DNA from 3 places in the Thermoanaerobacterium thermosaccharolyticum DSM 571 genome. Region 3 is predicted to be linked to each of the others. Evidence: riboswitches for the same ligand, from Rfam matches in the RefSeq annotation. Region 3 holds a riboswitch; each other region holds the start of a gene.
What was found. Region 3 has a riboswitch for cyclic di-AMP ahead of TTHE_RS04415 (TrkH family potassium uptake protein). Riboswitches for the same ligand answer to the same signal wherever they lie in the genome.
Positions count from the first base shown of each region.

Region 1: linked by a shared signal. The riboswitch ahead of TTHE_RS05490 (C40 family peptidase) and the one ahead of TTHE_RS04415 (TrkH family potassium uptake protein) in region 3 are both predicted to bind cyclic di-AMP.
Region 2: linked by a shared signal. The riboswitch ahead of TTHE_RS03550 (C40 family peptidase) and the one ahead of TTHE_RS04415 (TrkH family potassium uptake protein) in region 3 are both predicted to bind cyclic di-AMP.

Region 1 is NC_014410.1:1,133,112-1,137,944, reverse strand. It holds gene typA (translational GTPase TypA) at 1-1,750, opposite strand, end outside; gene TTHE_RS05490 (C40 family peptidase) at 1,914-2,612, opposite strand; cyclic di-AMP (ydaO/yuaA leader) riboswitch at 2,618-2,749, opposite strand; gene TTHE_RS14570 (AEC family transporter) at 2,938-3,222, shown strand; gene TTHE_RS05485 (AEC family transporter) at 3,233-3,856, shown strand; tRNA gene TTHE_RS05480 (tRNA-Leu) at 3,919-4,003, opposite strand; gene TTHE_RS05475 (nicotinate phosphoribosyltransferase) at 4,143-4,833, opposite strand, start outside.
Region 2 is NC_014410.1:722,805-727,637, reverse strand. It holds gene TTHE_RS03565 (cysteine hydrolase family protein) at 1-61, opposite strand, end outside; gene TTHE_RS03560 (PaaI family thioesterase) at 153-575, opposite strand; gene TTHE_RS03555 (sigma-70 family RNA polymerase sigma factor) at 601-1,167, opposite strand; gene TTHE_RS03550 (C40 family peptidase) at 1,453-2,133, opposite strand; cyclic di-AMP (ydaO/yuaA leader) riboswitch at 2,140-2,257, opposite strand; gene ku (non-homologous end joining protein Ku) at 2,410-3,219, shown strand; gene TTHE_RS03540 (ATP-dependent DNA ligase) at 3,224-4,147, shown strand; gene TTHE_RS03535 (peptidoglycan D,D-transpeptidase FtsI family protein) at 4,215-4,833, shown strand, end outside.
Region 3 is NC_014410.1:896,038-900,870, forward strand. It holds gene lon (endopeptidase La) at 1-577, shown strand, start outside; gene yihA (ribosome biogenesis GTP-binding protein YihA/YsxC) at 534-1,136, shown strand; cyclic di-AMP (ydaO/yuaA leader) riboswitch at 1,257-1,385, shown strand; gene TTHE_RS04415 (TrkH family potassium uptake protein) at 1,516-2,901, shown strand; gene TTHE_RS04420 (potassium channel family protein) at 2,913-3,566, shown strand; gene TTHE_RS04425 (F0F1 ATP synthase subunit A) at 3,694-4,350, shown strand; gene atpE (ATP synthase F0 subunit C) at 4,436-4,660, shown strand; gene atpF (F0F1 ATP synthase subunit B) at 4,683-4,833, shown strand, end outside.

The DNA of each region.
Region 1 (4,833 bases), 240 kb from region 3:
GCGTAACCTCTACAAGTTCATCGTTGGCGATAAACTCCAAAGCCTCTTCAAGAGACATTTCTCTAATCGGTGAAAGTCTTAATGCCTCATCTGCAGTTGCGGAACGTAAATTAGTAACATGCTTTTTCTTGCATACATTGACATCTATATCCTCACTTCTAGAATTTTCACCAACTATCATACCTTCATACACTTCAACACCAGGTCCTACAAAAAGAGTTCCTCTTTCCTGCGCATTGTAAAGTCCATACGTCGTTGTTGTACCAGCTTCAAAAGCCACTAGAGAACCTCTAGACCTTGTGGGTATATCACCTTTATATGGTTCATAATCATATATGACAGACGTCATTATCCCATTTCCTTTTGTATCTGTAAGAAATTCAGAGCGATACCCTATGAGGCCTCTTGTTGGTATTTTAAATTTAAGCCTTAATGTGCCTGGTTTTAATGTATGCATGTCCATAAGCTCCCCTTTTCTAGAGCCCATCTTCTCCATAACTACTCCCATAAAGTCCTCAGGTATATCAATCGTCACAAGCTCTATAGGCTCATGCTTGACGCCATTTATCTCTTTTATAATAACAGTAGGTTTAGATACTTGCAGCTCATAACCTTCTCTTCTCATGGTTTCTATCAAAATGGATAGATGTAGCTCACCACGTCCAGATACCTTAAATGCTTCTGTCGTTTCAGTTTCTTCAACCCTTAATGCAACATTTGTTTCAAGCTCTCTAAATAGCCTTTCTCTAAGGTGTCTAGATGTAACATACTTGCCTTCTCTTCCTGCAAAGGGACTAGTATTTACTCCAAAAGTCATTGAAATTGTAGGTTCTTCTATTTCGACAAAATCAACCGGCTCAGGTTTTTCAGGATCCGCTATAGTTTCACCTATTTCTATATCGCTTATACCTGATACAGCCACTATATCACCCAGCAAGGCATCCTCAACTTGAACCCTTTTTAAGCCTTCATATTGGTATAAATTACTCAGTTTTACATTTTGTACAGATCCATCTCTTTTACATATGGCGACATTTTCACCTGATACGATTTTGCCTCTTACAACTTTTCCAATAGCGATTCTTCCAATATAATCGTCATAATCAAGTGTCGTAACAATAAGTTGCAGTGGGTCATCTATATTGCCTTCTGGTGCCGGAATTTCCTTTAAAATTGTATCAAAAAGTGGGCGCAAATCCACTGACTCATCTTTCAAATTTAACTTAGCAACCCCTTCCCTAGCAGATGCGTATACAACAGGAAAATCAATTTGATCATCATCGGCACCAAGCTCTATAAATAAATCAAGCACTTCGTCAATTACCTCTTCAGGTCTAGCATCTGGCCTATCGATTTTATTTACAACTACAATAGGCTTTAAATTAAGCTCTAAAGCTTTGCTCAATACAAATCTGGTCTGAGGCATTGGTCCTTCAAAAGCATCTACAAGTAATAATACACCGTCAACCATTTTTAGTACCCGTTCTACCTCACCGCCAAAATCTGCATGCCCAGGCGTATCAACTATATTTATCTTTACACCATTGTACCTAATGGCAGTATTTTTTGAAAGAATAGTAATTCCTCTTTCTCTTTCAAGCTCATTTGAGTCCATTACTCTCTCTTCAACTTTTTCATTTTGCCTAAAGATGCCGCTCTGCTTTAGCATGCCGTCTACTAATGTAGTTTTGCCATGATCTACATGTGCTATTATAGCTACGTTCCTTATATCATCTCTTACAAACCCCATTTAGGTTATCTCCTTCCACATAAATGCAAATTTTATACAATATATAATAATATATTAATAAACTTCAATAGTCAATAAAATGATTGCGTAGAAATTCGCAAATATTCCACTAAAAAAAGACACATCAACGTGTCTTTTCTCAATCTTTAAACAAAACTTTAGTTTATTGTATGACTCTTCTGGCTGTCGCATAGTGAGTGCTGTAATAGTCATCTTTAAGTGAACTGATCATGACCTTTCCTGCACCTGATGAGGCATGCATAAATTCTCCATTTCCTATGTATATCCCAGCATGATTTATTATGCTGCTACCTAATGTCTTAAAAAACACCAAATCACCAGGCTGTAAATTTCCTCTGTCTACATATGTGCCAACCGTCGCTTGATCATCGGCCATTCTTGGCAAATTTACGCCAACACTTTTAAAAACATATTGCGTAAATCCAGAACAATCGAATCCAGAAGGTGATTCACCACCATAGACATATTTAGTCCCTAAAAACTTCTTACCAAAGTCTATCAGCCTTAAAACAACGCTTCTATCAACATCCCCTCTAGACACTGTGCTAGATGATGATCTTAAAGAAAGGTATTGCCCATATATCCATCCAACAGTTCCATTAGATAATTTTATATTGTACCAGCCATTTTCCTGTCCAAGTACAGTGACAACGTCATTCCAATTTAATTGAGTTATTACTTTTGATGATAAACTGCCACCACTTCTGATATTTACACTATTTCCAATCACAATGCCAGTTCCAAGATTGTCTGCGTAAACATGCGTCAACATTGAAGAACCTACAAGTGTCATTCCGAAAACGGATACACCAAAAACTAATTTACTTAATCGACTATTCATAGCTAATCTCCTTCCTTTTTGCCTCCGGAGTTAGTTGACGGGTGCGGAATAAGAAGGTATCCCTACTGCTTATAGCAGATTAACCCCAAAACATGAAAAATCCTCCGTACCTAAATAGGATTCGGCAAGATTGCTAATATGTACAAGTTTCTTTTATTTTATCAAACATTATTACTAAAGTCAATGTTTTCATAATAATTTTTTAAGATTTTTTTAATATTTCCTTAATATATTTTATAATAATTTAATAAATTTGTTACAATCTATGTAAATAATCGTTATAATATAGTATAATTTTATTTAACAACACAGAAAGGGGATCCAGATGAGTCAGATAATCATACTTCAAAAAATATCAATAAGCATTATAGTAATTTTTTTAGGCTATGCAGTAAAGAAGATGAAATTTTTACCGAGTGAGACTGGAAAGGTATTAAATAACTTTATCATATATATAACTCTACCTGCCAGCATTGCAAAAGTCTTTTTTACTACAAAAGTAAACACCAATTTATTTGTTTTAACATTTTTTGGATTTATCCTAGGCATTATTACTTTTCTAATGGGATTTTTAATTTTTAAAAAAAACAAACTTAAAAAGAGAAACTAAAGGCACGCTTATGATTTCACTATGTGGGTATAACATCGGCCTTTTTGCATTTCCTTTTATTCAACAGATATATGGAAATAATGGACTTTTACACATTGCTATGTTTGACATGGGTAACTCATTTAACGTCTTTGGGATTGCTTATATTATAGCATATGCATTTTCAGAAAATGATAAATTGGATATAAAAAAAGTTTTCAAAAAAATCTTGTACTTCATTCCATTTGATACATACATTATTTCGTTTATTTTGAATATAGCTGGATTCAAATTTCCCGGCTTGATCGTTAATCTTGTAGAACAAATTTCACTGCCAAATACTACCTTAGCCCTTTTCGTAATCGGATACTTCCTTGATTTTAATCTAGATAAAGACGAAATAGTATCACTTGTAAAAGGCCTTATTATAAAGTACATACCTGGTATAATATTGTTTATTACACTGCCACTTTTCTTCAGCACAACTTCAATGACAATTAAAGCCATAATGCTAGGCTCAATAATGCCAACAGCACTAGTAGCAGTAATATATTCAGATGAGAGAAATTTAAACGTAAAACTTGCGTCCATATTTATAACATCTACAACTATTATAACTATTATATTTATGTCACTTATAATGCTAAAGTGGTAATAAACATAAAAAAAAAGCCTTAATGGCTTATTTTTTATGTAAAATATTTCTTTTTCATATTTTGGTGCGGAGGGCGGGACTTGAACCCGCACGGATAACTCCATACGCCCCTCAAACGTACGCGTCTGCCTATTCCGCCACCCCCGCGCGTCTTCATCGCTAACACAATAGTCATTATATAATGTTTTTTAATTTGTGTCAATACTTTTTTATACGACTACATAAACTTATATTACGGCAAAAAATAAATTATATTAAATCAAGCAAGAAGAAGTTTCTTGCTTGATTATATTATTCTCTTTAATTTTTTATTTTCTATTCTTCCAGGAATTCTGCCTCTTTTAGCAATAGGTTCTCCTTCTACCTCTTTAATATCCATAGTCATATCTATTGGTGAAGCGTCTGATATATAGCTTCCAACGCCAAATGCATCTGCACCACTTAATGCAAGTTCTTTTATTCTTTCAGGTGTAAGCCCGCCAGACACAATAATTTTGACGTTATTGTATCCTTTTTGATTAAGCCTCTGTCTTAGTTCATAAACGAGGCTGGCTGTAACGCCTCCCCTTTCTGACGGTGTGTCTAACCTTATTCCGTATAACCTATCACCAAGATATTCAGCAACTCTTAATGATTCCTCTATCTCATCCTTAAATGTATCAACTAAGATAGTTATTTTCTCATCATCAGGCGTTATTTCACTGTATGCTTTTGCTATAGGCAGTGTATCACCGGCAATCAGAAATGCTGCATGTGGGACGGTCCCTTTCGGTTCTTTTCCAGCAAGTTTTGCTCCTAGTATGCAGCTTGCATCATCTGCCCCACCTATAAGTGCAGCTCTTTCCATAACAGGTGCTACCGCTGGATGTACGTGTCTTGCGCCAAAGCAAAGGAGCGGTTTATCTGGAATAGCTTCTTTTAACTCTCTTGCTGCAGTTGCCCACCCACAAGAGCTTGCAAGTATCCCTAATATGACG
Region 2 (4,833 bases), 170 kb from region 3:
AAAAGTCAAACAAATAATTTAAAAAAGGTCTTGTATTGTACAAAAAACTATCAAAATTCATTTAAGGAACCTCCTTCCATTTAGTTAAATATATATATTAATTTTATATCAAATTATATACCAAAAAAAGAGACTTTAGCCTTAAAGCCCCTTTAATTTAGACCATAAAATGTCTCCCTTGCTGACGCTACAAGTTTACCATCTTGGTTGTAAGCATCACATACAGCAACGGCAGTTGATTTCCCTAAATGAATTATCTTTCCAAATGCCTTAATCTTATCTCCAGCTTTAACAGATTTTATGTAGTTTATATTCATTTCAAGAGTAACCATATTTCTCCCCATCGTCTTTGCTGCAATTCCCATTGCCGTATCCATAAGCGAAAACAGCACTCCGCCATGTGCGATTCTAAAAATATTCAAATGTTTTTCAGAAATCATCATTTCCATTGTAACTTTACCGCTATCTAGCTCAACTATATCCATTCCAATTAGATTATGATATTGTGCATTCTTATTTGATTCAATTATTTTTTTGAATAAATCTTCGTTTATACCATTATTCCTTACTTCCAAACTTTTACCATCCTTTCATGTCTTTTTACATAATTATATCATTTTTTATCGCAAATCTTAATCTCTCTATAGCTCGGTTTTTTAACTTTACTGCACTTTGATAGCCTATTCCAATCTCATTTGCGATTTCTACTAATGATTTTCCTCTAAAGAAGTACAATGATATTATCCTTTTCTGCTTTTCCGTCAGGCTATTTAATGCATCTTTCAAATTTTTTATTGAAACGCATTTAAAAAATTCCTCTTCAGGTGATAGTCCATCGCTTTCGATCAAGTCTATTATTTCATCTTCATCATCACCAGCACTAGAATTTAAGGACAGATTAGGTTTCTTCTTTCTATGCATACCCATGAAGTAAAATTTAAGCCGCATATTGGCATAACCGATGAATTCTTTTCCTTTCTTTTCATCGAACTCCTTTATTGCTAAGATTAAAACTTCTCTTCCATCTTGAAGCATGTCATTAAAATCGTCATAAGGAAATTTTTTAGCAAGTGATATCAAAAGAGGATTAAATTTGTCTAAGATTTCGACTGTGGACTTTTCATCACCGCTTTTCGCCTTAAAGCACAGCTCATTGTAGCTTATCATTGTCTACACCTCACCAAATAGTGAGGACCGGTCCCTTTCAGTGCCGCACTGTGCTTTAATTATATTATACGAACATGTGTTTTTCTAACTTCGGCTTTTGAAAAGTCTATATATGATATTGCAAAAGTTTATTGTGAAAATTACGATATTGTGATTAAAATATGAATAATTGAACTCTGACTCAATGAATCTTCCATAAATAAAATTTTAAAAACAAAAAGAACACGTATATGTTGAAGCTAATTAACATATACGTGTTCTTTTGCTTTAGCAATATACTCTTTCTTAATAATATCTCCTTGCACCTATATAGTAAGTCCTAAACCACCCGCTAAAATCATCATATGCTGCCTTCTTTGAAGAATCGCTCATATGTATCAAGCGATTGTTTCCTATGTATATACCTTCATGCGTAGGACCATTGCCTGATGTAGAGAAAAACATTATATCACCTGGCTGTAAATCCGATAAGCTGACAGGCCTTCCACCAGCATACTGATCGTATGTAGTCCTGCCGATGCTTTTTCCTGCCTGCTTATATACGTATTGGACAAAGCCAGAACAGTCAAAGCCAGCAGGAGTCGTACCACCGTAAACGTACGGTGTCCCTAGATACCTTCCTGCAATGCTAACAATACTGAGATTTGATGTACGAACATAAGCACCTCTAGATGAAACTCCACTCACAACAGTCCTGTTTAGAACAGCCTCTGTTGCAGGTCCGACTATCCCATCTGGTGATAGACCAAATTTTTTCTGCAGTGCTATCACAGCATTTCTCGTAGCACTGCCAAAAATACCATCAATACCACCTGTGTTATAACCAAGTCGATTCAGCGTTTGCTGCAAACTAACCACTGCTTGTCCTCTTGAACCATACTTTAACAGTTCCATTGCAAACGCACTTGGTGCTTGCATAAGTGTTATTGACAAAACTACTGATGCAACTAACTTTTTGTGATTCAATTGATTCCATCCTCTCTTTATGCCTACGAGGTTAGTTGACGGGTTCGGTAAAGAGCAACCCTACCGCAAAAGCGGATTCACCCCAAAAATATCCCCCGTTCTTTCGATTAGGCATTTTTTTTAATAAATTTAATAAAAAATTTATATTTTTAATAATTACTTAATATTATACAGGCAAAATTAATCGATGTCAATTGCATACCATATTTTACCTGTAGTATAAAATTGTACATGGATATAATAATTATTGAAGTATCAAAAATGAGGTGTTAAAACATGCGTTCAATGTGGAAAGGTGCCATAAGCTTTGGTTTAGTTAGCATACCAATAAAGCTCTATGCAGCTACAGAAGACAATTCAGTGCATTTTAGGCAGCTTCATAAAGACTGTAAATCTCCTATCAAATACGAAAAAATCTGTCCTGTCTGCAATAGGCAAGTGTCAGACGAAGAAATAGTCCGAGGTTATGAATATGAACCAGGAAAATTTGTCATTATCGATGAAGAAGATTTAGAGAGAATTCCTAAGTCCACAGTTAAAACGATAGATATTCTTGATTTTACAGATTTAAATAAGATCGATCCAATCTATTTCGATAAAACATACTACATTGCTCCGGATGAAATAGGTGCAAAGCCCTACGTCCTTTTAAGGGACTCAATGAAAAAGCTAAACCGTGTGGCAGTTGCACGTGTAGTAATCAGATCAAAGCAAGATTTGGCCTGCATAAGAGTATACAATGACAACTACATGGTATTAGAAACAATGCACTTCCCTGACGAAATAAGAAGTACAAATGAACTTCCACCAATTCGCAATGTAGATCTGCACGAAAATGAGGTAAAGATGGCTATAAAGCTTGTGGATACTCTGACATCTGATTTTTCTCCTGAAAAATACGATGACAACTACAGAAAAGCCCTGATCGAAATAATCGAGTCGAAAATTCAAGATAGAAAAATTGAAATACCTGAATCGCCAAAGGAAGAAAATGTCCTTGATCTTGTAAGCGCATTAAAAGCCAGCATAGAATCGGTAAAGAGCGAAAATACACCAAAAAAAGCTAAAAAGAAAAAGGGTGCTTAAGTTTATGTCCATGATGGATGAAAAAATTCCACCTATGCTGGCAGTATCAGGCCAAGTATTTGATGACCCAGATTGGCTGTATGAGATAAAATGGGATGGTTCAAGGACTCTGGCATTCCTTTCATCTACAACGAGACTGCAGGATAGAAGACTTGTGGATGTAAGTCATCAATTTCCAGAACTCATGAAGCTAAACAAATTTATCAGGGCTAATGAAGCAATACTTGATGGTGAATTAATAGTCTTAAAAGACAATAAGCCAAGTTATAGAAGCATAATGATGCGCAAACACCAGCAAAACAAACTAAAAATAGATTTTATGAGCAAGTCTTATCCTGCCATATTTATTACTTGGGATATACTTTATGTTGATGGAAAAGAGCTTTTGAATCGGCCGTTAATTGAGCGAAAGCAAATGTTAAATAAATTTGTAAATGAATGCAGCATAATGCGAATATCAGACTTTATATTTGAACATGGTAAGACTTTATTTGAAGAAACTGATAAAAAACGACTGGAAGGTGTTATGGCCAAAAAAGCAGACTCAAAATATTACTTAGGAAAAAGAAGTAGTCTGTGGCAAAAATTCAAACACCACATAGTACTAAATGCTGTAATATTAGGTTATAGGATAGACAAAACTGCGTTAGTTTTAGGCCTTTACAACGAGGAAGACAAACTTATACACATTGGTAATGTAGAATCTGGAATATCGCAAAAAGAATTATCATCGTTTTTAGATGTCGCCAATGATCTGAAGGTCAACCCTGAATTTTACGGTCTTGGCATTAACAACGTCCAGTGGATTATGCCACTAATTGTATGTAAAGTTAAATTTATGGAGTGGTCAGAGAATTTCAAAATGAGAGCACCATCTTTCTTAGAATTTGCCTTAGATGTGAAACCTACCGAATGCAGATTCATGTAAACTAATTGAAATATGCACTATATTGATTTAAAATAAAATTATAAACGTACAAGGGGGATACTTTCAATTGGCATCAATAAATAAAAAGCGCATTTTGCTCGTACTAATTACATTTTTATTTTTAATCGCATGTCTTGTAGCGCGATTAATATGGCTACAAATTGTCATGGCCCCAAAATATTCACTGGCCGTCAAAAATCAGACAACATCTAAGATAGTATTAAAGCCACAAAGAGGAATTATTTACGATGCGAATGGAAATATCCTGGCCACTAATGTCAGCGGCGGTGATGTATATGCTGCACCAAAGAATATAAAGCATCCAGATAAAATTGCAAATCAGTTGTACAGTTTATTGGGAATGAAAAAAGATTCACTGTATAAGCTTCTAAACAATAAAAACTCGGAGTGGACTGTACTTAAAAAAAATGTTCCACTGGACAATATAAATAAAATCAAAAAGCTGAATCTTGTAGGTATTTATACTGAAGATACAAGTATTAGAAGCTATCCAGACGACAATCTATTATCGCAGACGCTTGGATTTACAGGAACTGACGGAAATGGACTTTATGGACTTGAATATTCATTTGACAAGTATCTAAAAGGCATCCCTGGTCTAGAGATAGCAAATACTGATGAAGTTGGTCACGTCATAGGACTTCCTGAAAAATTATACAAACCTG
Region 3 (4,833 bases):
TGGCCTTGCATGGACTAGAGTTGGCGGTGACACGCTTACAGTTGAAGCAACTACTATGCCTGGGACAGGAAAACTTACGTTGACAGGGCAATTAGGAGATGTCATGAAAGAATCTGCACAGGCAGGATTCAGCTATATAAGATCTAATGCTGATACATTGGGTATAAATAAAGATTTTTACAAAAACCTGGACATACACATCCATGTGCCAGAAGGCGCAATACCAAAAGATGGTCCGTCTGCTGGCATAACAATGGTGACAGCGATGGTTTCAGCCATTAAAAAGGTACCGGTAAGAGGTGATATAGCCATGACAGGTGAAATCACACTGACCGGAAAAGTATTGCCTATTGGCGGCTTAAAGGAAAAAGTTTTGGCTGCCCACAGGGCCGGTATACTTAAGATAATTGCACCAGCAGATAATAAAAGGGATTTAGACGAGATACCGCAAAGTGTCAAGAAGAAGTTGGAATTCAAGTTTGTGTCAAATATCGATGAAGTCTTAAAAATATCGTTAGTAGGTGAGAATTCAGATGAAAATCAAATCAATAGAGCTCAAAGTTGCTGCATACAATAAAAACCAATATCCAGATGACGGGCTAACACAAATTGCTGTAATAGGCAGGTCGAATGTAGGCAAATCATCCTTTATAAATACCATAGTTAACAGGAAAAATTTCGCAAGAGTTAGTCAGAAACCGGGAAAGACGCAAGGTATTAATTTTTACCTTGTAAATAATTCATTTTACTTAGTTGATCTTCCTGGCTATGGCTATGCTGAGGTTTCAAAAGAAATGAAAAAACAGTGGTCAATAAATATTGAGACTTACTTAAATGTTTCAGAATATCTCAAAGGGGCAATAATGCTTGTAGACATCAGGCATAAGCCCACAGATGATGATGTTCTAATGATGAATTATTTAAAACATAGAAATTTAAATTATGTTGTTGTTGCCACAAAGTCAGATAAGCTGAATAGGCAAGAAATTCAAAGGTCGCTAAATGTCATATCTGAGACACTTGAAGTCGATAAAGGTAAAATTGTACCTTTTTCATCTTTGAAGAAAACAGGTGTAGATAATATCTACACCTATTTAGATTCTATTCTTGAGGACAATAAAAGAATTGAAGATTAATGACGATAATGGAGAATTATTCAGTGTATTCGTTAAATATCAGTTAATTTGATTAAAAATGAAGTTATATGATGTGTGATTGACATTTGCTATTGAAAAGTACCGGTTGTATAATTAAGGTAATGAAATAAGCCTAATTCCAATGGAAACGGGGGGCCCAATAACTGGGGCGAAATTCGAAAGAATAGGGTTAAGTTCTCTTAAATCCTAGCCCGACAGCTAACCTCGTAGGCTTTTAAGGGAGAAGTTAAAAAACTTGAAGACTTCAGGTTTTTTATATTTTTGGGGGGAAATTGCAATGATTGCTAAAAAAGATGATGCTGGATAAACATAAAGCATTTCTACTATTAATGAGATCGTGGAAAATAAATTTCAATAATTGAGCATTATATTTGGAGATGAAGAAATGACTGTAAGGCAAAAAGTACAGCATACTTTAAGCACTATAACGCCGATACAGGTGCTTGCCTTAGGGTTTGCTGCAGTAATATTAGTAGGAACATTTGTCCTAATGCTCCCTATATCCTCGAGAAATAATAACACGACTGATTTTACAACTGCTTTGTTTACAGCAACATCAGCAACATGTGTTACAGGCTTGGTAGTAGTTGATACTGGAACATATTGGTCTAGGTTTGGTCAGACGGTTATTATGCTTCTCATACAAATAGGCGGACTGGGATTTATGTCATTTGCAACCCTTTTATTTATGATAATGGGTAAAAAAATAACTTTCAAAGAAAGGCTTGTTATGCAGGAAGCCATGAGTGCTCTGACACCGCAAGGTATAGTTAGGCTTATAAGATATGCACTTATAAGCACATTTGTAATTGAAGGCATTGGCGCAGCGTTATTATCATTTAAGTTTATTCCTCAATTCGGACTTTGGGAAGGGATTTTTAAAGGGATATTTCATTCAGTATCTGCCTATAATAATGCTGGATTTGATATTTTTGGTAATTTTAAAAGTTTGACGCAGTACACTGAAAGCTTCATTGTAAATTTTGTGATAATGGCATTGATCGTTCTTGGCGGTTTAGGATTTACAGTGCAGTATGAGATAATCGATAAAAGATATTTTAAAAAGTTTTCTCTACACTCAAAAGTTGTAATCATAACGACATCAATTTTAATCGTGGTCGGTGCTTTAATATTTTATTTATTAGAGCATGACAATCCTGAAACGATGAAATACCTTTCATTTAAAGGGAAAGTACTATCATCATTATTCGCATCTATAACGCCTAGGACTGCTGGATTTAACACCATTGATATTGCAAAGATGACAGATGCTTCAAATTTCTTTACAGTCATATTGATGTTTATAGGTGCATCACCTGGTTCTACAGGTGGTGGTATAAAAACATCAACGTTTGCAGTCATCGTAATGACTCTGTTGTCAGTAATAAAAGGCAGAGAAGATACGGAAATACTAGACAAAAGAATTCCGAAAGATGAAGTATATAGGGCACTTTCAGTTGTTTGCATAAGTATGTTTATAGTGCTTTTTGATGTTTTACTTTTATCAGTATTTGAGAAAGCAAACTTTCTGCCAATTTTCTACGAAGTTATATCAGCGTTTGGCACTGTAGGTCTCACAATGGGTTTGACGCCGCATCTAGATATTACTGGAAGGATAATAATAGTATTGACAATGTATGCAGGAAGAGTGGGGCCGTTGACAGTTATATATGCGCTAGTTCGCAAACATGCAAATACAAATGCGGTGATGAAATACCCTGAGGGCAATGTACTGATCGGTTAGGAGGTCAAAATGTGAGTGGAAAGCAATTTGTAGTAATAGGCTTAGGAAGATTTGGGTCAAGTGTTGCAAAGACGCTGTATACACTTGGATGTGATGTGCTTGCAATAGATAGTTCTGAAGAATTAGTTCAGAACATTTCAGATAGCGTAACTAGAGCAGTACAGGCTGATGCGACAGACGAAAAAGTCCTAAGATCTTTAGGTGTAAGAAACTTTGATGTTGCAATAATAGGCACTGGAACAGACATACAAACGAGCCTTTTGGTTACACTTATGGTAAAAGAGCTTGGTGTAAAAACAGTCGTAGCAAAAGCGCAGAATGAACTTCATGCAAAAGTATTGCTTAAAATTGGCGCAGATAGAGTCATATTTCCAGAAAAGGAAGCAGGAGTAAAATTAGCTTACAGTCTCATATCATCGAATATACTTGATTTTATAGAGCTCTCGCCAGAGTACAACATCGTTGAAATAATAGCCATTAGAGACTGGATAGGCAAATCTTTGAATGAGTTGAAACTAAGACAAAGGTTTGGCTTAAATATTATTGCGATAAAAAGGGGAAATAATATTAAAATTACTCCTTCTGCTGACGATATAATAATGGAAGGCGATAATTTGGTTGTGATTGCGTCAACAGACGATATAAATAAGTTGAATCACAATTAAAATGGAAGACGGAAGAGATAGATAATTGTCAAAATAATGAAGTTTTCAAATTATGAAAACAATATTTGAAATTTACATTCTGAAGTATTATAATTGTAGTTATCAATGAGAGAAAGGGGTGATACGAGTGGAGATAGGACAGTCGGTAGTATTTACAATCCCTATTTTAGGCGGTATTCCTGTGACGACAACAGTTGTAGTAACGTGGATAATAATGATCATACTTACTATAGCATCACTTATCGTTACAAGAGGCTGGAAACTTGTTCCTACAGGTGTGCAGAATTTTGTTGAAACTATAGTAGATGGCTTAAATTCATTTACTAAAGATGCCCTTGGTGAGTATTGGTCATCATTTGCACCTTATCTTGGAACAGTGGCTTTGTATTTAATATTGGCAAATACTATCGATTTATTTGGATTAACACCTCCAACGAAAGATTTAAGTGCCACATCAGCACTGGCTATTATGTCTATCATAGTAGTCATAATTGCATCTGTTAAGGCGAGGGGTATAAAAGGATATGCAAAATCATTTTTTGAACCGATGCCTATTAATTTTCCCATGAAAGTACTTGATATGTTCACAAGACCGTTGTCATTGGCAGCCAGGTTATTTGGCAATATTACTGCAGCATTTATAATAATGGATTTAATAAGTAAAGTAGCACCAATAGTCGTTCCAGCCATATTCAGCATTTACTTCGATTTGTTTGATGGTGCACTTCAGATGGTAGTATTTGTGTTTTTGACAATGCTTTATATTGAAGAAGCTGTAGAATGAAAGCAAGTTAATTTATAATAAAAAATTGATATTAGAAAGATTTATGTGTAAAATATAAATAAAAAAATAAAAGGAGAGATGAGAAATGAATTTATTGGCAATAGGAGCAGGAATTGCAGCTATAACTGGTATTGGTGCAGGAATTGGTATAGGTATAGCTACAGGAAAGGCGGTTGAAGCTGTATCAAGGCAGCCGGAGGCAAGAGGTAGTATAATGCAACTTTTACTTCTAGGTGGCGCTTTATCTGAAGCAACTGCTATATATGGGTTATTAGTTGCTTTTTTGATAATATTTTTCATGAAAGCATAATGATACGAAAGAAGGTAATAATTTGAGCCTTATAAATCCGTATACTTTTATTTTTACCATCATAAATCTTGTTGTTTTGTACTTGATATTGAGAAAGTTTCTATTTAAACCAGTGACAAAATTTATGGAAGAAAGGTCACAAAAGATCAGGAATTCATTGGAGGAAGCAGATA